DNA from 4 places in the Saccharopolyspora sp. SCSIO 74807 genome. Region 3 is predicted to be linked to each of the others. Evidence: riboswitches for the same ligand, from Rfam matches in the RefSeq annotation. Region 3 holds a riboswitch; each other region holds the start of a gene.
What was found. Region 3 has a riboswitch for thiamine pyrophosphate ahead of thiE (thiamine phosphate synthase). Riboswitches for the same ligand answer to the same signal wherever they lie in the genome.
Positions count from the first base shown of each region.

Region 1: linked by a shared signal. The riboswitch ahead of V1457_RS12040 (thiamine ABC transporter substrate-binding protein) and the one ahead of thiE (thiamine phosphate synthase) in region 3 are both predicted to bind thiamine pyrophosphate.
Region 2: linked by a shared signal. The riboswitch ahead of thiO (glycine oxidase ThiO) and the one ahead of thiE (thiamine phosphate synthase) in region 3 are both predicted to bind thiamine pyrophosphate.
Region 4: linked by a shared signal. The riboswitch ahead of thiC (phosphomethylpyrimidine synthase ThiC) and the one ahead of thiE (thiamine phosphate synthase) in region 3 are both predicted to bind thiamine pyrophosphate.

Region 1 is NZ_CP146100.1:2,621,422-2,628,394, reverse strand. It holds gene V1457_RS12050 (ABC transporter ATP-binding protein) at 1-391, opposite strand, end outside; gene V1457_RS12045 (iron ABC transporter permease) at 391-1,986, opposite strand; gene V1457_RS12040 (thiamine ABC transporter substrate-binding protein) at 1,983-3,014, opposite strand; TPP riboswitch at 3,114-3,224, opposite strand; gene V1457_RS12035 (4a-hydroxytetrahydrobiopterin dehydratase) at 3,296-3,595, shown strand; gene V1457_RS12030 (FAD-dependent oxidoreductase) at 3,602-4,558, opposite strand; gene bioD (dethiobiotin synthase) at 4,598-5,296, opposite strand; gene V1457_RS12020 (adenosylmethionine--8-amino-7-oxononanoate transaminase) at 5,299-6,582, opposite strand.
Region 2 is NZ_CP146100.1:1,277,575-1,284,547, forward strand. It holds gene V1457_RS05630 (thiazole synthase) at 133-891, opposite strand; gene thiS (sulfur carrier protein ThiS) at 893-1,084, opposite strand; gene thiO (glycine oxidase ThiO) at 1,081-2,247, opposite strand; TPP riboswitch at 2,238-2,347, opposite strand; gene thiE (thiamine phosphate synthase) at 2,409-3,083, shown strand; gene V1457_RS05650 (S1 family peptidase) at 3,165-4,283, opposite strand; gene V1457_RS05655 (hypothetical protein) at 4,459-5,481, opposite strand; gene V1457_RS05660 (threonine/serine dehydratase) at 5,636-6,619, shown strand; gene V1457_RS05665 (rRNA methyltransferase) at 6,621-6,973, opposite strand, start outside.
Region 3 is NZ_CP146100.1:2,956,658-2,963,630, reverse strand. It holds gene V1457_RS13710 (chitosanase) at 1-621, opposite strand, end outside; gene V1457_RS13705 (hypothetical protein) at 745-873, opposite strand; gene tenA (thiaminase II) at 1,029-1,739, opposite strand; gene thiD (bifunctional hydroxymethylpyrimidine kinase/phosphomethylpyrimidine kinase) at 1,794-2,591, opposite strand; gene thiE (thiamine phosphate synthase) at 2,588-3,250, opposite strand; TPP riboswitch at 3,244-3,335, opposite strand; gene V1457_RS13685 (hypothetical protein) at 3,662-3,940, shown strand; gene V1457_RS13680 (hypothetical protein) at 4,103-4,837, shown strand; gene V1457_RS13675 (nuclear transport factor 2 family protein) at 4,964-5,422, shown strand; gene V1457_RS13670 (hypothetical protein) at 5,520-5,924, opposite strand; gene V1457_RS13665 (hypothetical protein) at 6,133-6,324, shown strand; gene V1457_RS13660 (AMP-binding protein) at 6,401-6,973, shown strand, end outside.
Region 4 is NZ_CP146100.1:1,268,991-1,275,963, forward strand. It holds gene V1457_RS05590 (FUSC family protein) at 1-13, opposite strand, end outside; gene thiD (bifunctional hydroxymethylpyrimidine kinase/phosphomethylpyrimidine kinase) at 409-1,269, opposite strand; gene thiC (phosphomethylpyrimidine synthase ThiC) at 1,505-3,202, opposite strand; TPP riboswitch at 3,198-3,321, opposite strand; gene V1457_RS05605 (Uma2 family endonuclease) at 3,448-4,059, shown strand; gene V1457_RS05610 (peptide deformylase) at 4,069-4,644, opposite strand; gene V1457_RS05615 (DUF3263 domain-containing protein) at 5,230-5,478, shown strand; gene V1457_RS05620 (LytR C-terminal domain-containing protein) at 5,478-6,128, shown strand; gene V1457_RS05625 (AAA family ATPase) at 6,298-6,973, opposite strand, start outside.

The sequences.
Region 1 (6,973 bases), 340 kb from region 3:
TGACGCGGCGGCCTTCGCAACCGGCGAGCCCGACGAGTTCCAGCAGCTCGGCCACTCGCGCGCCGCGTTCGGCCCGCGCGACGCCGCGCATCCGCAACGCGAAGCCCACGTTGCCGGCGACGTCGCGGTGCGGGAACAACTGCCCGTCCTGGAAGACCAGGCCGAACCCGCGCCGGTGCACCGGCACCCTGGCGAGATCCCGGCCGTCCCACCGGATCTGGCCGGCAGCCGGCTCCTCCAGCCCGGCGACGGCCCGCAACAACGTCGACTTGCCACAACCGGACGGACCGAGCAATGCCAGCACTTCCCCGTCGCGCAACGCCAGGGAAACATCGCGCACCGCTTCTACCGCCCCGAAACGCACGGTGAGACCGCGCAGTTCCAGCCCCATCAGAATTCCTCCACCGCGTCGGTGCGGATCCGCAACCGTTCGACGAGTACGACCGCCAGCACGGTGACGATCATGAGCAAGGTGCAAGCCGCGTACGCCATCTGCGTGTTCAGCTCGCCCGGCCTGCCCAGCAGCCGCCCGATCGCGACCGGCAACGTCGGCGCGTCCGGCCGGGCGAGAAAGCTGGTCGCCCCGAACTCGCCGAGTGCGACCACGAATCCGAACCCGGCCGCGCCCAGCACGGACCGCGCCGCCAACGGCACGTCCACCTCCCGGTGCACCCGCCAAGGCCCGGCCCCGAGCGTCGCCGCCGCCTGCCGAAGCCGGTCGTCGATGGACCGCAGCACCGGCAACACCATGCGGATCACGAGCGGCGTCACCACGAGAGCTTGCGCGAACGGCACCAGCAGCGGCGAAGTCCGCAGGTCGCCGGGCAACAGGTGCAGCGTGATCAGGTATCCGAAACCGACGGTCACCGCGGAGACTCCGAGCGGCACCATCAGCACCACGTCAAGGGACTCGGCGAGCGCGCGCCGCCGCACGGCGACCAGCACGAACGACGCCAGCAATCCGAGCAGCAACGCCATCCAGGTCGCGTCGACGGCCGTGCGCACCGAGTTCAACCCGGCCTCGAGGCCGGTGACTTCCAACGTCCCCTGCTGCCCGGTGCCCAGCAGCGCCCGATATCCCGCCAGGCCCCAACCATCCCTTGTGGACACCGAGCGCACCAGCAAGCCGGCGATCGGCGCCAGCAATCCGCAAACCACCAGGCCCGCCGCCCCCACCACGAGCCACTGCGCGCCTTGCGGACGGCGCGCAGTGCCCGCTGCGGACCGCAGGCGCAACGCGGTTTCCCTGCGGCGCCGCGCGAACGAGGCCGCTAGCAACGCCGTCACGACCGCCGCCAGCTGCAACAGCGACAGCGCCGCCGCACCCGGCAGGTCCAGCAACTGCACCGTGCGCAGGTATATCTCGGTCTCCAAGGTCCGGTACTGCCCGCCGCCCAGCACCAGCACCACACCGAAACTCGTGGCGCAGAAGAGGAAAACCACGGCGGCCGCGGACCCCAGCGCAGGCAGCAGCGCGGGCAACGTGACCGAGGTGAACGCCCGCAGCTTCGACGCTCCCAGCGATCGGGCCGCGTCTTCGGCCCGACGGTCGAGGTGGCTCCACAACCCGCTCACCGTGCGCGCCACGACCGCGACGTTGAAGAAGGCGTTGGCGAGCACGATCGGCAGAACCGCACCGGAATCGACGTCGAACAGCGCGCGAAAGGCCATGCCGACCACGATCGTCGGCAACACGAACGGCACCGTCACGACCGCACGCAGCACCGCACGGCCCGGGATCAACGAACGAGCCAGCACGTACGCCAACGGCACGCCCGCGATCAGCGCCACCGCTGTGGACGCCGCTGCCTGTCCGAGCGTGAACGCCACCAACCGCCAGGTCGACGCCTCCGCCAGCACCTCGCCGACGTTCCCGTGCAGCCCCATTCCGATGATCGCTGCCACCGGCCATGCGAAGAACAGCCCGAGGAATCCGAGCACGACGCTCGCGGCTGCCGGGACCGCCAGCCGGTTGTGCGGGCTCATCCGCGAACCAAGGTTCGCCACTGCTGGACCCAGCGGTCCCGATTCCGCTCCACTTCGGACGCGGGCAGCTCGGCCGGTCGCGGCGGCAGCGGTGCGCTGGCCGACCAGTTCGGTGGCAGCGGCACCCCGTCCACCGCCGGGTAGACGTACATCTGTTCCGGCGCTTGGCGCTGGAACTCCCGCGACAGCAGGAAGTCGACCAACTGACCAGCGCCCTGCGGGTCCTTCGCCCCGGCCAGCACGCCCGCGTACTCGACCTGCCGGTAGCAGGTGTCCAGCAGCGCCTTGGTGCGCGGCTTGCCGTCGTCGCCGACCTCCGCGGCCGGCGACGAGGCGTAGGACAGCACGATGGGGCGTGGCCCGTGTTCGGCGGCAGCGGAGAAGTCCTGGTTGTAGACCTCCTCCCAACCGGAGGAGAGCTTGACGTCGTTCGCCGCGAGTTCCCGCCAGTACTGCTGCCATCCCGGGTCGCCGAACGCAGCGACCGTCCCGAGCAGGAAGGCCAAGCCGGGCGAGGACGTCGTCGGATCCGGAACGGCTGTCAGGCCGCGGTAGCGCGGTTCGGTGAGGTCTCGCAGCGTCGCGGGCTCCGGCATCCGGTGCGCGGCGAACCACTCGGTGTCGATGTTCACGCACACGTCCGCCACATCCACCGCGGTGAGGCGGTTTTGCCGGTCCTGGGCGTAGCGATGCGGTCCCTGGTCGGCATCGGCGGCCCGGTACGGCGCGAACACGCCTTCCCGCAGCGTGCGGGACGCGAAGGTCGAGTCCACGCCGTAGGCGACGTCCCCGAGCGGCGCTGCCTTGGACAGCACCAGCTTGTTGGCGAGCTCACCGGCGTCGCCGCTGGTGCGGACTTCGACGTGGATTCCGGAACGCTGCTCGAATTCCGCCAGCAGCCGGGGATCCACCACGAACGAGTCGTGCGCGACCAAGGTCACCGTGCGCTGCGCGGGCTCCTGGCCGACCAGGAGCGAACATCCGGCGGTCAACGTGATCACGGCGACCGCCGCGACCCACCGGACCAACGCGGTCCATCGCAACGAGCGGTGCTGCGAGGAAGGGGACAGTGATAAGCGGGGCAACGATCCTCCCGAACGGCGAGCCGATATCGGCCACGCGACGTCGAGCGGATCGCGGTACCTCCCTGCGCCGGCATGATCCGGTTCAGGTGCGGACGGTCGAGGGGAAGAGCCCCTCCTCTCAGCCCAGCGCGCTGGACTCCCGTGGCGCGAGCAGTCTACGTGCCGATCACGCCAACGGATGCCCGAAGGTCGCATCCGGCGCGATCAAGTACCACCATGTGGGCATGACCGGACTATTGAACGACACGCAGGTTTCCGAGGCGCTGCGAAGCCTGCCGGAGTGGGAGCAGGACGGCACCCGGCTGTCCCGGACCGTCGAGTTCGACAGCTTCCCGCAGGCCATCCAGGGCGTGAACCGGATCGCGGAGATCGCCGAGAACGAGGGCCACCACCCCGACTTCGACGTGCGGTGGCGGAAGGTGACGTTCTACTGCAGCACGCATTCCGAAGGCGGCATCACCGCCAAGGACGTGTCCATGGCCGAGGAGATCGACGGAGTCGTCGACGCGCTCTCCCAAACCTGAGCTTCGTCAACCGCGCGCGAGTTCGGCTGCTTCGGTGGCGCAGCCCCAGGACAGCGCCACCCCGCAGCTGCCGTGACCGTAGTTGTGCACGATCTTCGCACCGCCGAATCGCTCCACCTCGACCCGAACCGCGTCCCTGCCGGGACGCAGCCCGACCTTCTCCTCCAACACGACGGCCCCGGACAGCAGCGGGTCAACTCGCGCACAACGGCGAAGAATGCCGTCGGTCGTCCCGCCCTCGGCGGTCCGGGACCAGTCGTGTTCCACGGCGGTGCTGCCGAGCACGACGTGGCCGCCGTGCGGCATGACGGCGACGGGCTCCTCGCCCTGTCCGATTTCCACGAAGTACTCGTCGATCCCGGGATTGCGGACCACGACCTGCTGACCGCGCACCGGGCGGACACCGGGGTCACCGATGAGTTCGTGCGCGCCGACTCCCGTGCAGTTGACCACGACGCTCGCTTCCTCCGCCGCTTCCGCCAGCGAGGACACCGGGCTGTGCAGTAATTCCCCGCCGGCCGCGCGGAAACGTTCGGTGAGGTGGTCCAGGTAGCGCGGCATGTCGATCAGCGGAACGGTCCCGCGGTAGCCGCTGACGAAACCTTCCGGTAGTTCGTCGGGCCGGCAGCGGCGCAGATCCGGCAGCAGTTCCGCCTCGGGTGGCACCTGGTCTCCCAGGTCGAAGCGCGCGGCCATCCGCCCGTACTCGAGGTGCACGCCGGTCGCCGGGTCCGCGGCGAGTTCGACGAACCGGTGGTACGAGGTGGTGACCCAGCCCAGCACCCGGTCGGCAGGTTGCAGCAGCGCCGGTCCCCACATCGCGCCGGCGGCTGCGGAGGTCGTCGCGCGCGGGTGTTCCGACGTGCGAATGCGCACCGGGGTTCCGGTTTCCGCGAGCGTGACCGCAGTGCTCAACCCGGCCACGCCGGCACCGATGACCAGCACAGATTCCTCGAGCGGCATGCTCGGCACGCTAGCAGCGCCGCCGGATGGCGGTGGTTTTCAGCTGATGTGCGCTCGCCGGAACGCTTCGGCGTCGAACGTGCCGCCGAGTTCGGGAGCGAGCGCGGTCCGCGCGATGTCGCGGAACGCGGCTGAAGCCGTCGCGCCGTGCGGCAACGCCCCGGCCAACGGTGCCGCGCTGACTTCCGGCAGATCGGCCAGGTTGCACCGCGTGGCCAAGTCCGGCTCACGCGGCCAGTCGCCGATCACCACACCGGAGCACCGCAACCCGCGCGTGCGCAACGCCTCCGCGGTGAGCGCGGCGACGTTCAACGCCCCGAGGCCGGCGTGCGTCACGACCAGTACCGGAGCTTCCAGTTCGGAGGCGATGTCGGCGATCGTGCCGCCTTCGTCGTCGAAGCGGACCAGCAGTCCGCCTGCGCCTTCGATGAGCACGAGATCGTGCGTGCCGGCGAGTTCCCGCGCTGCATCCGCGACGGCGCTGGGCCGCACTGGCTCCGCACCGGCCCGGCGCGCCGCCGTCGCCGGAGCCAGCGGTTCCGGATACCTGCCGAGTTCGACGGTGGTGACCGGCCCCGTCAACGCTCGCACCTGCGCGAGATCACCGTCTTCGCCGGGTTCGACCCCGGTCTGCGCGGGTTTGACAACTGCTGTGCTCCCCGGCGCGAGCGCGGCGACCGCGGCGGTGACCGCGGTCTTGCCGATCTCCGTGCCGGTTCCGGTGACGATCAGGAACATCTTCAGCCTTCCCGAGCCGCGGCGAGAGCGGCCGCGCAGATAGCGGCGAGGTCGTCGTCCCCGGTCACGTACGGCGGCATCGTGTAGATCAGCTTCCGGAACGGCCGCAGCCACACCCCGCTGCGCAGCGCCGCGCTGCTCGCGGCGGACATGTCCACGTCGTGATCGAGCTCGACGACTCCGATCGCTCCGAGCACCCGGACGTCGACCACTCCCGGCAGGTCCCAGGCGGGAGCGAGTCCGCTGGTGAGCCCGCGCTCGATGCGCTTCACCTCGGCCTTCCAGTCCTGCCCGAGCAGCAGATCGGTCGACGCCCGGGCCACCGCGGCGGCCAGCGGGTTGCCCATGAACGTCGGCCCGTGCGCCAGAACCGGAACGGACCCGCCGGAGATCCCTTCGGCGATGCGCGGCGTGCACAGCGTTCCGGCCATCGTCAGGTACCCACCGGTGAGCGCTTTGCCCAGGCACAGCACGTCCGGGCTGACCCCGGCGTGGTCGGCGGCGAATAGCTCGCCGGTGCGCCCGAACCCGGTGGCGATCTCGTCGAAGATCAGCAGCACGTCGTGCTCGTCGGCGAGTTCCCGCAGCACCCGCAGGTACTCCGGGGAGTGGAACCGCATTCCTCCTGCGCCCTGCACCACGGGTTCCACGATCACCGCGGCGACGTCTTCGGCGTGCCGGGCGAACTGCTCGGCGAGGTGATCGGCATAGGCCGGGTCGAATTCCGCGGGCGGTGCTTCCGCGAAGATCTGCGGCGGTAGCGCGGAGCCCCACAAGTGGTGCATCCCGCCTTCCGGGTCGCACACCGACATCGGGTGCCAGGTGTCACCGTGGTACCCGCCGCGCCAGGTCAGCAGCCGCCGCTTGTGCGCGCGCCCCGTGGAGCGCTGGTACTGCAGGCACATCTTGATCGCGACTTCCACCGACACCGAGCCGGAGTCGGCCAGGAACACGTGCCGCAGCGGTTCCGGGGTGATCCGGACCAGCCGTTCGGCCAGTTCGATCGCGGGTTCGTGGGTGAGGCCGCCGAACATCACGTGGCTCATCCGGTCGAGCTGCCCGCGCACCGCATCGTCGAGCACGGGGTGCCGGTAGCCGTGGATCGCGGCCCACCACGAAGACATGCCGTCGATGAGTTCGCCGACCCCGTCGACCGGTTCGGCCAGCCGCAACCGCACACCTTCCGCGGAGTCCACCAGCAGCGGCTCGGTCGTCGCGGGCATCGCGCCGTAGGGATGCCAAACGTGTTCCCGGTCCAGGTCGAGCAGGGTTCGATGGGACTGCATGCGCCGCATGATTCCGCAGTCCGGGCGCGCGGGCGGACGCCGCCCCGGTAGCGCCGGCTCGGGCCCGTGCTCGCCGCCGGATCGCTGTGGCGCGTCGATCGGATCGACCGCGATGCCGAGTGACAGCCCCGCGCGGGTGCGGTTGATCACCGCCTCCCGCAGTTCACCCGGAACTCCACGCCGGGTTTCTGCGCGGATTCGCGGATTAGTCTTCCAGAATGGTGATCGTGCCGGTGCCCCCGCAGTTACCGCAACCCTTGCCGTTGCAGTCTCCGCAGATGGACGTGATGAGCTGCATGCGCCCAACATAAAGCGGCCGGTAACGCGGTGCGAATCACGAGGGTATTAGGTTCCTGGTGCGCAGCCCCCGATGCGCGCGCTGCGCGACCGG
Region 2 (6,973 bases), 1.7 Mb from region 3:
TTCCACCCGGTTCCGGCCACACCTGCCCGACACGCCCGAACGCCACCCTCCCCGGTTGATCTTTCCGGAGTGAACGGCCTGTTGGTCCGACTAGATTGGACGAACGGTCCGTTCACTCCTGGAGAACGGGGTTCAGGGGGTCGTGGGGCTGGAAGCCTGCGCCCAGAAGCGTTGCGGGATGCGGCCCGCTTGGGAAGCCAGCCGGCCGCCGTCGACGGCCGCCCGCATCGCCGCGGCCATCCGCTCCGGGTCCTTCGCGCGGGTCACCGCGGTAGCCAGCAGCACCGCGTCGCAACCCAGCTCCATCGCCAGCGCCGCGTCGGAGGCGGTGCCGATCCCGGCGTCCAGCACGACCGGCACCCCGGCCCGCGCCACGATCATCTCGATGTTGTGCGGGTTGCGGATGCCCAGCCCGGTGCCGATCGGCGAGCCCAGCGGCATCACCGCAGCGCAGCCGAGGTCTTCCAGCTTGCGCGCGAGCACCGGGTCGTCGTTGGTGTAGGCGAGCACGGTGAACCCGTCGTCCACCAGCTGCTCGGCGGCCTCGGGCAGCTCGACCGGGTCCGGCAGCAGGGTGTCCTCGTCGGCGACCACTTCCAGCTTCACCCAGCTGGTCTCCAGCGCCTCCCGCGCGAGCTGGGCGGTGAGCACCGCCTCCGCCGCGGTGCGGCAGCCCGCGGTGTTCGGCAGGGCTTCGATGCCGAGCCGCTGCAGCAGCTCCAGCACGCCGGTGCGCCCGCCCGCGTCCGCGCGCCGCATCGCGACGGTGGTCAGCTCGGTGCCGGACGCCAGCAGCGCGCGCTCCAGCACCGACAGGTTCGTCGCACCCCCGGTTCCGGTGATCAGCCGCGAGCCGAACTCGCGGCCCGCGATCAGCAGCGGATCGTCCACGTCAGCCTCCTTGCACGGCGGTGAGCACTTCGACCGCCGAGCCGTCGCGCAGCTCGGTCTCCGCCCAGGAAGCCCTGGGCACCACGGCCCCGTCCACGGCCACGGCCACACCTCGGTGCGGCACGCCGAACTCGTCGAGCACGGTGGCCAGCGTTTCGTCCGCGCCGAGCGGACGCGGCGCGCCGTTGATCATGATCTGCACGGTCGACCTCCTGTCTCGACGGCCCTGCCCGGCACGGCCGCGCGCACCACCGGCGGCGGTTCCCGGCCGCTCAGCGCCGCGACGATCGCCTCGGCGGTGAGCGGGGCGAGCAGGAAACCGTTGCGGTGGTGGCCGGTGGCCACCAGCACGCCCGGCTCCAGTTCGCCGAGCAGCGGCAAGTTGTCGTGCGTACCCGGCCGCAGGCCCGCGTCCGCCTCGACCAGCTGGTATTCGGCGATGCCGGGCACGAGTCGTTCGGCGGCGTTCATCAGGTCGCGCACCCCGCCGACGGTGACGTCGGTGTCGAACCCGACGTCGTACTGCGTCGCACCGACCACCAGTCCGCCCTCGTCGCGCGGCACCAAGTACACCTGCCTGCCGTGCACCGGGCCGCGGACCGTGCGCGACGGCGGCGGCAGCGCGGAGCCGCGCGCCCGCAGTCGCAGCACCTCGCCCTTCACCGGGCGGATCCGGCCGTCCAGCGCGGGATGCAGCGCGCCGGAGTGCGCCCCGGCCGCGATCACCACGATGTCGCTGCGCAGCGCGGAATCGGCGAAGTCCACCTCGCCGGGGCGCACGCGCAGCGCCCGGTCCGCGACGAACTCGACGCCCACGTTCGTCGCGGCCGCCCGGAGCGCGGCCAACGCGATCCGGTTGTCCACGGCGAGATCACCGGGCACTTCCAGGCCGCGGCGCACCGCGGGGCCCAGCGAAGGCTCCAGCCTCCGCGCGGCGCGACCGTCGATGCGGGAGACCTCGCGACCCACGCTCGCCAGATGCTCGGCTAGCCGGTCCAGGTCCGCGCGGTCCGCGCCGTCCGCTCCGGCCACCAGCGTGCCCTCGGTGCGCAGGCCGGACGGCAGGCCCGAGGCGGCGGTGAGTTCGGCGGCGAAATCGGGCCACCGCGCCAGCGAAGCCGCGCCGAGCTCGAGCAGCTCTTCCTCGCCCGGCCATGCCTCCGCGATCGGGGCCAGCATCCCGCCTGCGACCCAGGACGCGGCGGGCTCCTCGGCGTCCACCAGGCGCACCGGACTTCCGTCGCGCGCGGCGCACCACGCGATGGCGAGACCGATGACACCGCCGCCCACGACGGTTACGGACGGTCGAGCGGAGACGTGACGGGCGGCCGCGAGGCCGGTGGAACTGTGCGACATTTTGCGCTCCCTGCGCCGGCATGACCCGGATCAGGTTCGACGGTCGGGGCTGGCGCCCCCTCTCAGTCCGGTACTCCCCCGGACTCCCGTGCGGACCGATGTCCACGTTACCGACCGCGCGAGGCGGAGTCAGCCGCCGACCGCGGGCTAAGCTCGGTCACATGCCAGGGTTGGACGGTTACGGCATCCGCGCTCGGCTCGCCGACGCGCGCCTGTACTTGTGCACCGATGCGCGGACCGAGCGGGGTGATCTCGCGGACTTCGCCGACTCGGCGTTGTCCGGCGGGGTCGACATCATCCAGCTGCGCGACAAGAGCGCCGAAGGCGCGCCGTTGGAGGCCCGCCGAGAACTGGCGGCGCTGGAAGTGCTCGCCGAGGCGTGCGTGCGGCACGGCGCGCTGCTCGCGGTGAACGACCGCGCGGACGTGGCGCTGGCCGCCGAAGCCGACGTGCTGCACCTCGGGCAGGAGGACATCCCGGTCGGGCTCGCGCGGCGCATCGTCGGCGACGAGGTGGTGCTGGGGCGTTCCACGCACGACGTGGTGCAGGCCGACGCGGCGGCGACCGAGCCGGGCGTGGACTACTTCTGCACCGGCCCGGTGTGGACGACGCCGACGAAGCCGGGTCGTGCGGCGGCCGGGCTGGAGCTGGTGCGGCACGCCGCGGAGCACCACGGGCACGGCAGGCCGTGGTTCGCGATCGGCGGCGTCGGGCACGACAACCTCGCCGAGGCGGTCGCGGCCGGTGCCGAGCGGGCCGTGGTGGTCCGCGCGGTCACCGAGGCCGAAGACCCGCGCGCCGCCGCCGAGTCCCTCCGCGCCGGGCTCCCCGGCTGAGCCGCCCGCTGCTCTTCCGGAGTGAACGGACCGTTCGCCTGCGGCGGTCGGTCGAACGATCCGTTCGGCCGGAGAGCGGGATCAGCCGGTGAGCAGCGTGAGACCGTACGCGCCGAGGATCTCGTTGACCGGCTGGAAGTAGGTCGTGCCACCGAGGCTGCAGTTGCCGGAACCGCCCGAGGTCACCCCCTGCGCCTGATCCCCGGCCAGGAACGAACCGCCGGAGTCGCCCGGCTCGGCGCACACGTCGGTGCGGGTCAGCCCGGACACGACGCCCTGCGGGTAGCGCACCGACTGGTTCTTGGCCTGCACCGTGCCGCAGTGCCAGCCGGAGGTGGAACCGGACCGGCAGACCGACGCGCCCTCGGCGGCCTCGGCGGACCCGGCGACGCCGACGCTGCCGCCCGCGTAGTCGTTCACCAGCGGCTGCGGCGTCTCGCCGGGACCGGTCTGGACGAACGAGTAGTCGTTGTCCGGGTACGACGACCCGACGAAGGTGCCGGACGGCTGGGTGGTCGCCTCGCCCTGCTTGCCGCAGTGCCCGGCGCTGACGAAGCCGCCCTGCACCGGGAAGCCGACCGAGCAGCGGGTGCTGCCGTTGTAGTACGCGTTGCCGCCGATCACGTCGGCCAGCGGGCGCGGCGCTTCGCGCGACTCGACGACCCGCACGGCCTGCTGGTCCACCCCGGTGGAGCGCACGAACTCCGCCGCCTTCGCGGCCGAGCCGATCGCGGTGGTCAGCACCACCGAGTTGCTGGCGGAGTCGACGTACCACCCGGTCACGCCCTGCGGCGGCGCGTTCCTGTTCAGCCCGTCGGCGACCGCGCCGAGCCGGTCGGCGCCGAACCGCACGAGCTTCGCCTCGGCACCGGCCGCGCGCACCTCGTCGAGCAGGTTCGCATCGGTGACGCCGACGACCAGCTTGCCCAGACCCGCGTCGTAGTGCGAACCGCCGAACGCCGTCCCGAGCAGGTCGCGCACCGTCCGGTCGGCCCGGTTCGCGGTGCTTTCGCTGCGCAGCCGGTCCAGCGCTTGCCCGGCGGTGAGGCCGAGGTCGCGCTGCATGGCCTCCAGCTGGGTGGCCGCCTTGGCGAGCGGCGCGGGCTGCGGCGCGGCGGAGGCGGGCACGGTCAGCGCGGCGGCGGTGGCCGCCGCCAGCAGGACCGCGCCGGCCATTCTGGCCGCGAGTCTGCGTCTCATGGGGCTCCCTATCTGAAGATCCGGCGGTTCGGCTCGAAGATCCCGACGGGAGCAGTATTGGTGCGACCAGGCGCACCGCGCATCCACCTTTCGACGCATCCCACAAGAAGAATTCCCGGCGCCGAGCCCGCGATGGGCCCGGCACCGGGAATTCTCACGAAAAGCGTTCGACTCGTTACTGCGGGTTGGATTCCTGCTGCGGCACCTCGATTCGCCCGGTTTCGGACGGCTGCGGCAGTTGACCGGTGGTCCGGGGAGCCGTCGACCGCCCGGTTTCGCGAGTGGGGCTCTGCTGCGTGGTGCTGCCGCCGGTCGTTTCCGGAGCCGTCGGCACGGTGCTTTCCGAGCTGGGTTCGCTTTCCGAGGTGGGCTCCGGCGCGCTCGAAGTGCTGGGCTCGCTGGTCCCGGTCTCCGCCGGAGCGGGCTCCTGCGGTTCGGGCGGTGGACCGGGCCGCACGACCCGGCCGATGCTGGTTCCCTGATCCCCGGAAAGCGTCTTGCCGGTGATCCCTTCCCAGCCGGTGATCACGACCATGGCCAGCACGAACGCGAGCCCGCTGGTCACCGCCAGCACGCCCCAGCGCAGGCCGCGGCGGGGCGCGGGCGGGCTGACGACTTCGGTCTCGCCGGAGGGCGCGGGCTCGTGGCGCGTGGACTCGGCGGGATCAGCGCCGACACCTTCGCTGCGCGCGGTCGCGCCGTCGGCGACCGCCTGCGCATCGATCCGCCGGGTCGCGTTCGGGTCGTCGACGACCTCCTCACCACCGGGCCAGTGCATGGCGCTGCCGTACCAGCGGATCTTGCGGGTGGCGGCCTCGTCCGCGGGGCTGCTCGCGGACGATTCGCGCTGCGCAGGCGGCCGCGGCGGCTGCAGCTTTGTCAGCCCTTGGGCACCGATGCTGGTGGCGCGCTTGAGCGCGGCGCGGGCGGCGGCCGCGTTCGCCTTGTCCTTGGTGTTCTCCAGCTTCGTCTTGGTCTTCTCCAGCGACCGCTGGTAGAGCGCCCCGCCGACGGTGATGATCACGCTGGTCATCCCGGCGCCGAAGACGGTGCCCGCCACGCCGAGCTGCGAGCCGAGCAAGGCGGCGGTCACCGAGGCGAGCGCGCCTCCCGCGACCTGCGCCCCGGAGAGTTCGATCTTCTTGGACGTCCGGTCATCGGATTCGTCCCGCTTGCCCTTGTCGTTCTCCTCGGCCATGTGGCTCCCACGCACTCACACAGGTTTCCTGGACTCCCAACGTCTGATCTCGCCGACGTTCTCCTAATCGTTGCTCTTTCGTGACAACTCCCACTTCCGGTAACGAAGGCGGTGCAATCCGGCTCCGCCGAAACCGATCAAGGATGATTTCGGCATGGAATTGGTGAGCCTCGCGGACGTCCGGTCCGCACAACGGTTGATCGGCACCGCGACCGGACCATCGGCGGCGGTGCGCACGCCGTTGCTGCCGCTGCTTTCGGATGCCCGGCAGCTACTTTCCGATGCCAGTAGGCAGCTCTGGGTGAAACCGGAGAATCTGCAACCCACCGGCGCATTCAAGATCCGCGGCGCGTTGCACGCGGTGGCCGCGCTGCCACCGGACATCCGCGCGCGCGGCGTCGTCACCTACTCCAGCGGCAACCACGCCCGAGCCATCGCGCACGCCGCCCGGACCTTCGGCGTGCCCGCCACGGTCGTCGTGCCGAGCACCGCGCCCGCCGCGAAGGTGGCCGCCGCCCGCGCCCTCGGCGCCGAGATCGTGCCGGTGCAGGTCGCCGATCGGGAGGTCCGCGCGCAGGAGATCGCGGAGGGTTCCGGCGCCGCGCTGATCCCGCCGTTCGACGACCGCGCGGTCATCGCCGGGCAGGGCACCGCGGGCCTGGAGATCGCCGAGGACCTCGACGTCGACGTGGTGGTGGCGCCGATCAGCGGCGGCGGGCTGATCTCCGGGGTCGCCGCCGCGGTCAAGGCGCTCCGACCGGCGGCGAAGATCATCGGCGTGGAGCCCGAGCTGGCCGCCGACGCGCGGGCGGGCCTGCTCGCCGGGCACCGGGTGCCCTGGCCGGTCGAGGAGCGCACCCGGACCAGCGCGGACGGGCTGACCGCAGAGCCCTCCGAACTCACCTTCGCCCACCTGTCCGCGCTGGTCGACGACATCGTCACCGTCAGCGAGACCGAGATCGCGAGCACCGTGGGCGTGCTCGCGCGCGAGGCGCGGATCGTGGCCGAGCGCAGCGGGGCCGTTTCGGTCGCGGCCTGCCTGCACCGCACGCTGCCACCGGGACGCACCGCCGCGATCGTCTCCGGCGGCAACATCGACGCGGCGGACCTGGCGACCTGCCTCGATGCCGCGGACTGAGTCAGCGCTCGATGCGGCTCGCGGGCACCAGCGCTACCGAGCGGTGCCCCACCTTCAAGCGCTCCGCGGCCCGGATGCCGTCGCCGAGCGGGACCTTCCGCGCCCGGCAGGTCACCGCGATCACCGCGGACGGCGGCACGATCTCGGCGATCGAGCGGATCAGCGCCGGAATCGGATCGTCGGGAGCGCCGGACCAGCCGACCTGATCGCCGTAAGGCACGTCGGTGCAGACGATGTCCGGCGCCCGCCCGCCGAGCGCTGCTGCGGTCTGCTCCGGATCGAAGGCGTTCGCCACGGCGGTGCCGGTTCGCGGGCCGGGCTCCGATGGCAGTCCCGCGATGAGGCGGTCGGCGG
Region 3 (6,973 bases):
CTCCAGCGCCGCCCGGCGGATGCCGCCGAACGACGGCCAGGACTCACCGGGTCCGTGCATCACGATCGCGTCGTAGTAGGCGAACTGCCCGAGCGCACCCAGCCCGTCTTCCTCGGCCCGGCGCACCGCGGGGTCGAAGTACCGGCGGTCCCGTTCGGACTCCTGCGCACGCTGGAAGTCGGGGTCCTCGGCGGCAGTGGCCCAGGCGTCCGGGTAGCCGTCCAGACCCTCGTGCGAATCCGAACCGTTCACCGCGCGTAACGCCTCCAGATAGGGCGCGAGCGCGTTGTCCGGTTCGGCCCCGGTGTAGGACTCGACGAGTTCGAGCATGTCGCCGGTGCCGGAGCAGAAACCGATGATTCCGGCGGTGTAGCCGCGACCGTCGCCGATGTCCTCGATGTAGCCGAACTGCGCGCGCCAATCCAACGAGGAGTTCTCCGCGCTGGACACGAGCTGCATCGCGATGTCCTTCTTGCGCGGATCGGCGAGGTCACCGCCTGCCGCGGTGCCCGGGACCGCGAAGGCGCGCCCGGACCCGAACGCGCCTGCGGCGATCCCGGACACGAGTGCGGTGCGCAGGATTCCGCGGCGGGACACTCGCACCGACGGCGTCGGCGACATCGGGATCCTCCAGGGTTCGCGGCGGCTGGCGCACCAGCACCCTGCTCGTACGCCTGCCGGTCCACCACCGCCGTCGGGCTGAGGTTTTTCCCGTTGCCAACCGGGTCCGGTCTCGCCGGTGCGTCAGTCGTCGGAATCCTGCGTGGATTGTTCCGAATCGGCCCGTCGGTCCGCGATGTAGAACGGGGCGGCCGCCAGGATCGGCACCATCATCCCCGCCATCATGATCAAAATGGACGAACCTGTGCTCAAGGCCCACCGAATCCCAGACTGCGCGGTGGGAAAAGACATCCCACACCGGAACACGTCCGACCGGACGTGACGTTCGGTAATCGTCGCGAACGGCCGGATACGTTAGCAGCGGGACCACGTGCGTCCGGTCACGAGCACCACCCGAGACCGGAAGATCACGGCAACCAGCGAGCGGTCGGCCACTCCTCCCGGATCCACGCGCTGTTCCAGAACAGCCACTCGTACTCGCTGGCGCGGGTGAACGCTTCGAGCATCCGCTGCCGCGTCGGCTCGTCGGCGGCTTCGGCGACCCGGTCGGTGAGTTCCCGGGCGCCGCGCACAGATTCGGCGAACTCGTCGTCGGCGTAGGTCTCGATCCACCGCCGGTACGGGTGCGCCGCGATGTCGCCCACCGCATCGAGGATCTCGCTGCCCACGTGCTGGTACACCCAGAAGCACGGCAAGATCGCCGCGAGCAGCACCGGGTACGGCTCGGAGAGCGCGTTCGCGCGCAGGAACGAGGTGTAGGCCAGGCAGGACGGCGAGGTCGGCACCCCGGCGATGTCGGCTTCGGTCAGCCCGAACTCCTCGACGTATCCGGCGTGCAGCCGGCGCTCCTCGACCAGCGCCGCCTGCGCGTTGCCAGCCAGGAACGCCGCGTCCTGCGGCCCGTCCGCGCGGGTCGCGGCTGCCGACAGCGCCTGCGCGAAGCCGACCAGGTAGCGGGCGTCCTGCACGATGTAGAACGCGAACCGCTCGCGGTCCAGCGTGCCGTCGGTGAGCGCGGCGTTGAACGGGTGCTCGACGGTGGCCCGCTGCAACTCGGCGGTGTGCTCCCAGGCACCGGCGCAGAAGCCGTCGGCGGGCGGATCGGGCAGCTTGCTCATCGGGCGACTCCTTCGCGAGGCCGGATTTCTCCGCCGTGGCAGGCGGGGTTCAACTCACCACCAGCGGTGGAAGTGGTGCACCGGTCCGTGCCCGCGGCCGACGTCCAGCCGTCCGGCGGCGCGCAGCGACTCGGTCAGGTAGTCCTTGGCCTCCCGCACGGCCTCCTCCCAGCTCGCCCGCTGCGGGCGCAGCGCGGCGATCGCGGCGGCCAGGGTGCAACCGGTGCCGTGGTCGTTGGTCGTTTCGACCCGCTCGCCGCGCAGGTACTGCGCCGCGCCGTCGCCGCGGAGCAGGTCGACGCTGGCGCCCTGGCGCAGATGGCCGCCTTTGAGCAGCACCTGCTTGGCGCCGAGCCCGGCGAGGCGGTCGGCGACGCCCGGCATCCCGGCGGACTCGGCGATCTCCCGCTCGCCCAGCAGGTCCGCGGCCTCCGGCAGGTTCGGGGTGATCAGCTCGACCCGCGGCAGCAGCTCGTCACGCAGCACCTCGACCGCTTCGGCGGCCAGCAGCCGATCACCGCTCTTGGCCACCATCACCGGGTCCAGCACCACGTTCGGCGGGTTGTAGCGGTCCAGCACCGCCACGACGGCGCGGATCACCTCGGCGTTCGCGAGCATCCCGATCTTCACCGCGTCCACCCGGACGTCGTCGAGCAGCGTGGTGAGCTGGGCGGTGACGAACTCCGGCGGGATCTCGTGCACCTGGGAGACACCGGTGGTGGTCTGCGCGACGAGCGCGGTCATGACCGACATCCCGTAAGCACCGTTGGCGGAGAACGCCTTGAGGTCGGCCTGGACCCCGGCCCCGCCGCTGGGGTCGGTCCCGGCGATGGTCAGCACGTTGGGAATCATCGGTACACCTTTCGCAGGCGGGCCGCGGCCGATGCCGGATCGGCGGCCGCGCAGATCTCGGAGACGACGCACAGCCCGCGCACGCCGGTCGCGGCGATCTCGGCGGCGTTGTCGGCGTGCACGCCGCCGATGGCGACCGCGGGCAGTTCGGTCGCGGCGGTGAGCTCGCGCAGCCCGGTGACGCCGAGCGCGGGCGCGGCTTCGGGTTTGGTCGGCGTGCCGAACACCGGGCCGATGCCGAGGTAGTCGACGGTGCCGGGCGGGAACGCGGCGGTCTCGGCGAGTTCCGCGGCGTCCGAGACCGACCAGCCGATCAGCAGCTCGGGCGCGATCCGCCGCGCTTGCTCCGGCGGCACGTCGCTCTGTCCCAAGTGGACGCCGTCGGCGCCTGCCGCGAGCGCCACGTCGAGCCGGTCGTCGACCAGCAGCGGGACCGCCGGGAACTCGGCGAGTTCGGCGCGCACCGCGGTGACCAGCTCGCACAGCTGCCTGCCGGTGGCGCGCGGATCGCGGACCTGAACAACCGTCGCGCCACCGGCCACGGCTTCGCGCACCGTCCGCGGCACCCCTCTGGCACCGCACAGTTCGGTGTCGGTGACCAGGTACACGGACAGGTCGAGCCGCCCGGCGGCTTGCGGTGCATCGGCGCGAGTTGTCACGGCGGTGACGTCCCTCCGCTAGTTCGAACTAGGTCAGGTTCGACGGGTTTGCTCTCAGCCCTGGTGGGCACCCCGCGTCACTGCTCTCAAGCTAGCAAGCACGGTCAACCTGGCGAAGCGCCGTGCCGCGGAGGGTTCCGCCGGACGGCTCGACCCCGCTGTCGCATCGGTGATAATGATCACCATGTGAAACAGGATGTAGCTGATCACCTTGGGTCGAACGGACCACGACCGGCACCACCGCCCGGCCGGAACAGATGATCCGGAACGGTGCATCCGTTGCGGGACGGCTCGCATTGGCACCGCACCGGTTGCCACGCGGATGCAACCCGGCGGCTGAGCGCACCGTCTAAGGTTCGAGATCGGCCACAGGCCGCGGCAGGACGGCGCAGCGTCCGAGGAGATGTGGGGGTGGGAGCGGTGTTCCCCGATCGCGAGCACGTGTGGTGGATCGTCGGCGCAGGCGAACGCGTCCGGCACGCGATCACGGTGCGCCCGGGGGCGAGACCGGCCGGGGATCCGGTGGTCGCGCTGTGCTCGACGACGATCAAGCTCCCGCACGAGACCTGGCCCGCCAGCAAGGAGCCCAGCAGCCGCCGGATCACCGAGCGCTGCCCGGATTGCGAGCAGCGCGTCGACGAGGAACTGGCGCGCGACGACGAGCTGATGATCACCAATTGGGATTCCTGAGCGCGCTGCCGTTGAACGTCGGACGCCGCCTCGCAGTGGGGATCTCCACCTGACGCAGCGCCGCCGCGACCCCGCGCGGTGCCGACGGCGCGATCGAACTCACACCGGGCAGCCCTGATCACCTAGTGAGGCAACCCTGTGCGGCGGATTAAGGTTGGGGCAATGGAGACCACAACCGACTCCCCCCAGTTCGCCCGGTCCCGCCGCACTTCCCGGCCGGACCCGGCGCAGGTCTGGGCACCGCTGGCCGGTCTCGCCGACGCCGCGGCGCAGGCCGGGACGTCCGGGGCGGTGGCCATCACCCGCGGATTCGACCGCAACAGCAGGCAGCGCGCGAAGGCGCTGCGCGAGCTGCTGGACGAACGCGACATCCCCGCGATCGAGATCACGCCCGCGCCCGGCAGCGAGCGGCTGGTCGACGGCACCGAGGTCGCCAGCGTGGTGAACCTGATCGGCGCCGGTTCCTGGCAGCCGCACCGGTTGGCCGCGAAGCTGCGGGCGCCGCTGCTGGCGCCGCAGCAGGACGGGGATTCGCCGGTCGAGGACGCGCGCGACGTCATCGGAGTGACCAGCGCCGAAGGACGGCGCGACGTCGCGCTCTCGCACGTCGCGGTCCGCCCCGAGCACGGCGGCGCTGGCAGCCTCACCCTCACCACCGGCGGCGAGCCGTTGTCGGTCCCGGGTGGCGCCGTCGCCATCACGCTGCAGGATGGGGCGCTGGAGATCCAGCTGTCCGGGCCGGACTTCGCCGAGCAGACCTTCACCGCCGCCGAGGTGCGCATCGAGATCTCGGAGGGGCCGCACCGGCTGGTGCGCGACGAACTGCCGATCGCCGAGTTCGAGGGCGCGCTGACGTTCGCATCCGAGCCGCGCGGCCTGGTCGTCCGGCCTGCCTGAGCGGTTCCCGGCACGCGGCGGTGGCCCGCGCAGGTCACCGCCGTTGCCGCGTCCGCAGCGACACCGCCGCTGCCGGGATCTCCCGCAATCGCCGCGCCGAGAGGGCAACGCCGAGAGGAAGGCACCGTGACCGCACGCCCGCCGTTCCCGCCGTTCACCGAGGAGACCGCCCGGCAGAAGGTGCAGGCCGCCGAGGACGCCTGGAACACCCAGGACCCCGAGCAGGTCGCCGCCGCTTACACCGCGGATTCGGTCTGGCGCAATCGCGACCGGTTCATCACCGGGCGGGCCGAGATCGCGGACTTCCTGCGCGAGAAGTGGTCGCGCGAGCTGGAGTACGCGCTGCGCAAGGAACTCTGGGCGTTCCAGGGCGACCGCATCGCCGTGCGGTTCCAGTACGAGTGCCACGACGCCGCGGGCCAGTGGTGGCGCAGCTACGGCAACGAGCTGTGGGAGTTCACCGGAGACGGGTTGATGCGACGGCGCGAGGCCAGCATCAACGACGTGCCGATCAGCGCGGCCGAGCGGCGGATCTTCGGGCCGCGGCCGGCGGCCGAGCACGGCGAGCCGCTGCCGGTCCGCTGAGTGCCCGCTCGGAACCCGAGCTCGGCATGGTTGCCGGTCTTCTTCGAAGCGGCGTGAGCCGCTTTCGCCACCTCGGCAACCGCCCGGGCACTGCGGCTCAGCGGCTCATCCGGTGTCCTATCCACCCGAGCAGCGCCAGCACGGCGGCGAGCAACACCCCGACCAGCGCCAGCGGCAGCGGCGCCAGCGTGCCCGGCGCTATCGCGTTGCCCGCCGACCAGCACAGCACCAGCACGGCGACGAGGCCGAGCAGCACCGCCTGCGCCGTCATCAGCGGCCTGCGCCCGGGCAGCAGGCGCAGATTGCCGCGGGCGGTCGGCGACATCCGGCGCAGCGTGAGCGCCACCGGCAGCGCGACCAGCGCCACGACCAGCACGCCCAGCAGCGAGTCCGATCTGCTCGCGCTGGAGCCGAGGCCGATCAGCAGGCCCAGCACGCCGATCGCGAGCACCGCCAGCACCCGGTGCAGCGTCCGCCACACCAGCCCGTCGTAACCAGTCACGATCAGCAGTCTCCCGCATCACCGCGCACGCCCGAGGGCGGCCGGATCCGGGCACGGCCCGCTATCCGAGGCCGCCGTGCGGCCGATGGTGTGACGCCGCGAGGTTTCCGCGCGATTAATCGGGCGAAGCACCGTCACAACCGTGATTCTGAACCATCACACGCCGTGGAGTGCGCACCCGGACGAGGAGGTCTGCGTGGGAGAGAGCATGGAGTGGCAGGTCAACTGCCGCGACGTGGCTGGGCGGCGGCGCAACATGGCCGTGTTCGTCAACGAAGGCAGTGTGGTGGTGGTGGCTCCGCCTGGGGAGACGGCGGTGCTCGCGCCACTGGAGGCCGGCCGGCTTCGCGCGGCGTTGCGGGAGGCGGTGGTGGCCGCGGCGGCGGTTCCGGAGCGCTGAGCCCTTCCCCTCGCGCTCGCCCCCAGGCATTATCTACTGGCGAGTAGTTAAGGGACTCGAGGAGACGCGCGTGGCGATGTGGCGACGGCCGAAAGAACTGCTCCGCAACCTGGCGGGTGCGCCGGGGGACTCGGCGGCTGGACCGGCGGGTGGCCTCCGGCGAGCCGCGCAGCGCGTCGCCCCCGGCGCGCAGACCTTGTGGCTGCTGATCCGGCAAGGCGTGGTCCGCCCGATGCGCCCGGACAAGCTGTGGCGCATCGTGCGGGCCTGGCGCCGCTGGGGCGTGACCCCGGCGCTGGGCTACGAGGTCGCCGCGATCCGGCACCCCGACCGGCCCGCGGTGATCGACGAGCGCGGCGCGCTGAGCTTCCAGGAGCTGCACCAGCGCACCGCGCGGCTGGCCAACGGGCTGCGCGCCCGCGGCGTCCGGGACACCGGCCGCGTCGCGGTGCTGTGCCGCAACCACCACGGACTGGTGGAGAGCATCGTGGCCTGCGGCAAGATCGGCGTGGACGTGGTGCTGCTGAACACCGGCCTGCGGCCGCAACAGCTGCACGCGGTGCTGGCGGAGCAGCGGGCCGACGTGCTGATCGCCGACACCGAGTTCGTCGAGCAGCTGGAGCCGCCCGAAGACCTGGACGTGGTGCTC
Region 4 (6,973 bases), 1.7 Mb from region 3:
GGCCGGTGTCCAACCGCTCTCTTACCTTCGTCAACACCGATGCAGCCACGGTGGTCGCTTACTCCTACTTCTTCGTCGCGTGCGAGAGGTCGATGCGCCCCGTAGCCGAGCGTTGCGCAGGACGCCGGGCATTCCCCCGGCATCCGCAGCGGGCTTCGCCCGAGCGGCGCGGAGTCGGGGAAGCACAGCGCCGGAGGGGCCCAGCGCCGCAGAGGCACAGCGCCGACGAGGCACTGGGCCGGAGAGGCACTGGGCCGGACAAACACTGGCCGGACAAGCACTGGGCCGGAGAGGCACTGGCCGATCGGCAGGCTGCCGCATGACTCACGATCTATGTCGGTGCGACCCGCCTCGTGAGTTACGGCGTCGTCGAAAATCACTCGATCAGGTAACTCAAGCCGGTCCCCATCAGATCGACCGCGGGCTGATCCGCCAGAACGTCGACACCGGTCCCACTCCGGAACCGAGCGGGTAGGCGTGCTCGACACTGCGCGTCACGAACCGCTTGCCCGCCGCCACCGCCTCCGGCACCGCAGCACCCTTGGCGAGCGCGGCGGTGATCGCCGAAGCGAACACGTCACCGGCGCCGTGCGTGTGCACCGTGGAGTAGCGCGGGCCCGGCAGCGGCATCGCCGTGCTGCCGTCGAAGAGCAGGTCCACGCACTCCGGGTCGTCCCGCAGGTGCCCGCTCTTGATCAGCACCCACTGCGGCCCGAAGTCGTGCACCGCCTTCGCCGCGTCCAGCAGGTCGTCCCGGGTGCGCGCGTCGCGGCCGGTGAGCAGCCGCACCTCGTCCAGGTTCGGCGTCACCAGCGTCGCCCTGGGGAACGCCTGGTAGCGCAGCACGTCGAGGGCGTCCGCGCGCAACAGCGGCTCACCGCTGCGGGATGCGGCGACCGGGTCGACGACGAACGGGGTGCGGCCGGAGCCGCCGATGCCGTGCTCGTCGCAGGCGGCCACGACCGCCTCTATGGTCGCCGCCGAGGCCAGCACCCCCGTCTTCGCCGCATCCACCCCGATGTCCGAGGCGACGGCGCCGATCTGCGCACCCACCGTCTCCGCCGGGATTTCCACCAGGCCCGTGACTCCCACGGTGTTCTGCACGGTCACCGCGGTCACCGCGGTCATGCCGTGCACGCCGCAGGAGAAGAACGCGCGCAGATCGGCGTGCATCCCGGCACTGCCACCGGAGTCCGAGCCGGCGATGGTCAGCGCGGTCGGCGGCGCCGTGTCGTTGGCGGGTCGTCGCAGGCCAGGCTCGTCGTACATCCTGCTCATCCTAGGCGCCTGTCTCGGAACGGTTCTGGTGTTGGTCTTTTCAAGCGGCGTCAGCCGCTTTCGCCACCTACGCAACCGGCACCACCGCGGGTTCTCAGGCGTCGTCTCGCGAGGACAGCTCCGACGCCGAGTAGGGCGCTACTTCAGGAGGAGATCCCGCAGCGAGACGGCGCCTGAGGTTCCGCTACCCGACCACCTACGCAAAACGAGCTCAACAGGCAAGCACTCACCGCACGATCGGCAGGTAGACCTCGCCGCCGGACTCGGCGAACTCCTCGGACTTCTCCCGCATGCCTTCCTCGATCGCCTCCACACTGGTCAACCCGCGCTCCTCGGCGAACCTGCGGACGTCCTGGGTGATCTTCATGGAGCAGAACTTCGGCCCGCACATCGAGCAGAAGTGCGCCGTCTTCGCGGGTTCCGCGGGCAGCGTCTGGTCGTGGAAGGACTTCGCGGTGTCCGGGTCCAGCGACAGGTGGAACTGGTCGGTCCAGCGGAACTCGAACCGCGCCTTCGACAGCGCGTCGTCCCACTCCTGCGCCCGCGGGTGCCCCTTCGCGAGGTCACCGGCGTGCGCGGCGATCTTGTAGGTGATCACACCGGTCTTCACGTCGTCCCGGTCCGGCAGCCCGAGGTGCTCCTTCGGCGTGACGTAGCAGAGCATCGCGGTACCGGCCTGCGCGATCACCGCCGCGCCGATGCCGGAGGTGATGTGGTCGTAGGCGGGCGCGATGTCGGTGGTCAGCGGCCCGAGGGTGTAGAACGGCGCCTCGTCGCACAGCTCCTCTTCCAGCCGCACGTTCTCCGCGATCTTGTGCATCGGCACGTGGCCGGGGCCTTCGATCATCACCTGCACGTCGTGCTCGCGGGCGATCCGGGTGAGCTCGCCGAGGGTCTCCAGCTCGGCGAACTGGGCGCGGTCGTTGGCGTCCGCGATGGATCCGGGCCGCAACCCGTCGCCGAGGGAGAACGTGACGTCGTAGTCCCGCAGGATCTCGCACAGCTCGGAGAAGTGCGTGTACAGGAAGCTCTCCCGGTGGTGCGCCAGGCACCACGCCGCCATGATCGAACCCCCGCGCGAGACGATCCCCGTGACGCGCTGCGCGGTCAGCGGCACGTAGCGCAGCAGCACGCCCGCGTGCACGGTCATGTAGTCCACGCCCTGCTCGCACTGCTCGATCACGGTGTCCCGGTACAGCTCCCAGGTCAGCTGCGCCGGATCGCCGTCGACCTTCTCCAGCGCCTGGTAGATCGGCACGGTGCCGACCGGGACGGGCGAATTGCGCAGGATCCGCTCGCGGGTTTCGTGGATCCGCTTGCCGGTGGACAGGTCCATGATCGTGTCGGCGCCCCAGCGGGCGGCCCACACCATCTTCTCGACCTCTTCCTCGACCGACGAGGTCACCGCCGAGTTGCCGATGTTGGCGTTCACCTTCACCAGGAAGTTCTTCCCGATGATCATCGGCTCGGTCTCCGGGTGGCAGCGGTTGGCGGGCAGCACCGCGCGGCCGCGGGCGATCTCGTCGCGGACCAGCTCGGCGGGCAGGTCCTCGCGCGCGGCGACGAACTCCATCTCGCGGGTGAGCACGCCCGCCTTCGCCCACGCCAGCTGGGTCCGGTGCTCGCCGTTCCAGCCTTCCCTGGCACGCGGAAGTCCACTGTGGACGTCAATGTCGGCCGCGGTGTCGGTGTACGGGCCGGAGGTGTCGTAGACGTCCAGGTGCTCGCCGTTGCTGAGGTCGATGCGGCGCTGCGGCACGCGCAGCCCGGCGGTCTCGCGGTAGACCTTGCGCGAGCCGGTGATCGGGCCGGTGGTCACCCCGGGCACGACGGATTCCACAGTGGACTGAGAGCGCACCGGGCGCTGCGCTTCCGCGGTGGCTCGGGTGTCCGCAGTGGACTGATCAGGACGCACGTCGGCCATGGCCGTTCACTCCCTACGCCGGCATTATCCGGTCAGGTTCAGGCGGTCGGCGGCCCCGGACCGATCGGTCCAGCCGCCCTCTCAGCCCGCTTCCGGTGCGGGCTCCCGCGGTTGTGTTGTCCCGATCGAGGCTAGCGGCGGACACGGCCCGTGCCAAGACCACGAGTGGGCCACTGACGCCGGGACGGATCACCGCTAAGCCCGCCACCAGGGACGACACTTGATTGTCAGACCGGGAGGATACAGTGCGTGATGACACCAACACAGGAGGTGACCGCGCTGTGAGTGCAGCCCCGGTACTTCAGGATTCGTCTTGGGACGAACTCGTCGAGGTCTTCGAGCACCTCGATCCTCCCGAAGGCTGGCGTGCGGAGATCATCGACGGAAGGATCGTGATGTCCCCGCCGCCCGCGCCGAAGCACAATCTGATCGCCGACTCGGTCCAACGATCGATCTACCCGGCGCTGCCGCGAGACATCGTGCTATTCCAGACCGCGGGCGTTTCCGCACCGCCTTTCCCTGGCCAGTACGTACCCGACCTGATCGCGTTCCCACGCGACGCCACCGAGGGCGAATCAGGGGTCATTCCCGGGGAAGCCGCCTTGCTCGCGGTGGAAATCACCTCGAAGGGCTACGCGGATACCGGCCGCACCACGAAACTGCACGCTTACGCCCGTGCTGCAATCCCGCTCTACCTGCTCATCGACCGGTTCGCGGATCGGTGGCCAACGGTGACCCTGTATTCCGATCCGGCCGAAGACGTCTACCGAGCTGCACACGCCGTCCCGTTCGGAAAACCGTTGGTCCTGCCCGAGCCGTTCGACGTGACGATCGAGACGGCGGATTTCCCGCGCTGATCCGGCGGTTCATTCCGCGCCGAACGGATCGCCTTCCATCGCCGGATCCCAGGACAATCCGGGGACTCCCCAGCCGTTGCGCTTCACGGTCTTCTTCGCCGCCCGCGCGTTCCGCCCGATCAACCTGCTCAGGTAGAGGTAGCCGTCCAGGTGGTCGGTCTCGTGCTGCAGGCAGCGGGCGAAGAAACCGGTGCCCTCCACCTCGATCGGCGACCCGTCCACGTCCTGGCCGGTGGCCTTCGCCCAGCTCGCGCGGCCGGTGGGAAATGCCTCGCCGGGCACCGACAGGCAGCCCTCCCAGTCGTCTTCCGGGTCCGGCATGGTCTCCGGGATCTCGCCGGTTTCCAGCGACGGGTTCACCAGCACGCCGCGGTGCCGCACGCCGTCGTCGTCGGGGCAGTCGTAGACGAACACCCGCAGGTCGACGCCGATCTGATTGGCCGCGAGCCCGGCACCGTTGGCGGCCGCGTTCGTCTCGAACATCTCGTCCACCAGCGTGCGCAGTTCCGCGTCGAACTGCTCCACGGGACGGGTGGGGTGGTGCAGCACCGGGTCGCCCACGATGCGGATCGGGTGAACAGCCATGCGGCGGAGCGTATCGGTCGGTCCGCGGCCGTCGCCGCAGGCGCGGAGTGGATCACCAGCACGGGTGTCGTCGCCGGTGTGTTGTCCTCGCATCCGGCACCGGGCCGCGTGATGTAATGGTCGCGGAATCACACCCTTGTGATTCCGGCGAACGCGGGATCCCCGGATCGCGACGCGAGGAGCCAGATGGACGCCGCTCAGATGTTGACCGCGCAGGAGATCGCGCGGCAATGCGAGGAACTGGCGCGGGTCGTGGGCCGGCGCGGCGGCGGAGTGGCGCCGGATGGGCAGCTGCCGGACGGGCACCTTCCGGACGGGCAGCTGCCGGACGGACGGTTGCGCCCGGTGGAGGCGGTCACCGAGCCGATGCTGCGAGTCGCCCGACCGGAAACCGACCGGCCGGGCGGTGCCGAACCGGGTCGAGACGAACGTGCCGGAACCGAGCCGAACGGCGCCGGGCCGAGCAGGGCCGAGCCGCAGCGGCAGGGCCGCGAATGCATCGGGCGCAGGTCCGCGGACCGTGGCCCGGCCGACCGGGAGCCCACCGACCGGGAGCAGGCGGACCGGGAGCAGGCCGATCGGAACCTGACCGAGCAGGAAGCGGGCATCCTCGCCTTCGAACGGCAGTGGTGGAAGCGTTCCGGCGGCAAGGAGCGGGCGATCCGGGAGCTGTTCGACATGTCCGGCACCCGCTACTACCAGGTGCTCAACGGGCTGCTGGACGACCAGGCGGCGGTGCGGTCGGATCCCATGCTGATCAAACGTTTGCGCAAGCTGCGGGCGAGTCGGCAACGTGCCCGGCAGGCCCGCCGACTGGGAATCGAGTGGCACTGATGACTTCCGGGCAACCCCCGTCCAGCCCGTCCGCGGCGAAGCTCGGCGGGTTCGCGCTCATCGGCGTCGGAGCCGTGGCCGCCGTGGTCGGCCTGGCCACGCTGGCAGGCGGCGGTGAGGACACCGAGGCAGCGCCGCCTGCGGGCGAGCAGACCTCCGCGCCGCAACCGCCGTTGCCGCCGCTGCCGCCGGAGCCGACCAGCAGCCCGGAGCCCACCAGCAGCCCGGAGCCCACCAACGGCGCAGCGCCGCCGCCGAGCCCGAGCAGCCTGCCGCAGCCCGAGCAGCCACCGTCGGCGAACCAGCCGCGCCCGGACGCCCCGGGCGCCGAGCCGGGCCAGGCGAAGATCGTCGTGCGGGTCTACAACAACAGCACCATCAAGGGACTGGCGCACCGGGCCGCGGACGACTTCCGCAGCGCCGGCTACGAGGTGCCCGAGGTGGGCAACTACGCGCGCGGCACGATCCCGACGACCACCGTGTACTACCGGCCGGGAACCCCGGAAGAGAAGCAGGCGCAGGCGGTGGCCTCGGCGTTCCGGGCCAAGCTCGAGCCCCGGTTCCCGGGACTGGAGGACGCCAGCCCCGGGGTCATCGCCATCATCACCAACGATTACAAGGGCATTTCCGGGGGCAAGGGCGGCAGCTGACGGCCGCTTCCGTCCACTGTGGCCGGTCGTGCGGCTCGGCGGGTGCGCGGCGGGCCCGCGCGGAGTCGGCGGCACTGCGCCGAATCCCGCGCAAGACCTCAGCGCCTGCCTCGCGACCGGCGTCGGCCGCTTCCGCCACCTTCGCGGAACGAGCCCGAAGACAGGGCACTCAGCGACGCGAGTCGGCGTAGGACTCCAGCGCCGCCAGCTGCGCGGGGTCCAGCGACGGGCGCACCGCGCCGCGTGCGGTGCGCAAGTGCGCGGCGGAAACCTCGGCAGCGGCGAGGGATTCGCGCATCGCGGTCAACGCCGCTTCGCGCACCAGCGCAGCGCAGTCCGCCGCCGAGTAGCCGTCCAGCTCGGCAGCCAGCTCGCCCAAGTCCACATCGGACGCGAGCGGGGTGTTGCGGGACGCGGAGCGCAGGATCTCCTCGCGCGCGGCCGCATCCGGCGGCGGCACGTACACCAGCCGTTCCAGCCTGCCGGGGCGAAGCAGCGCCGGATCCACCAGTTCGGGCCGGTTGGTCGCGCCGAGCACGACGACGTCGCGCATCGGCTCCACGCCGTCCAATTCGGTCAGCAGCGCGGCCACCACCCGGTCGCTGACGCCGGAATCGCCGGACTGGCCGCGTCGCGGAGCGAGCGCGTCCACCTCGTCCAAGAACACCAGCGCCGGCGAGGCGTTCGCGGCGCGCAGGAACAGTTCGCGCACGGCGCGTTCGGACTCGCCCACGAACTTGTCCATCAGCTCGGCGCCCTTGACCGACAGCACGTTGAGCCGCCCGCTGCCTGCCAGCGCACGCACCAGGAACGTCTTGCCGCACCCGGGCGGGCCGTACAGCAGC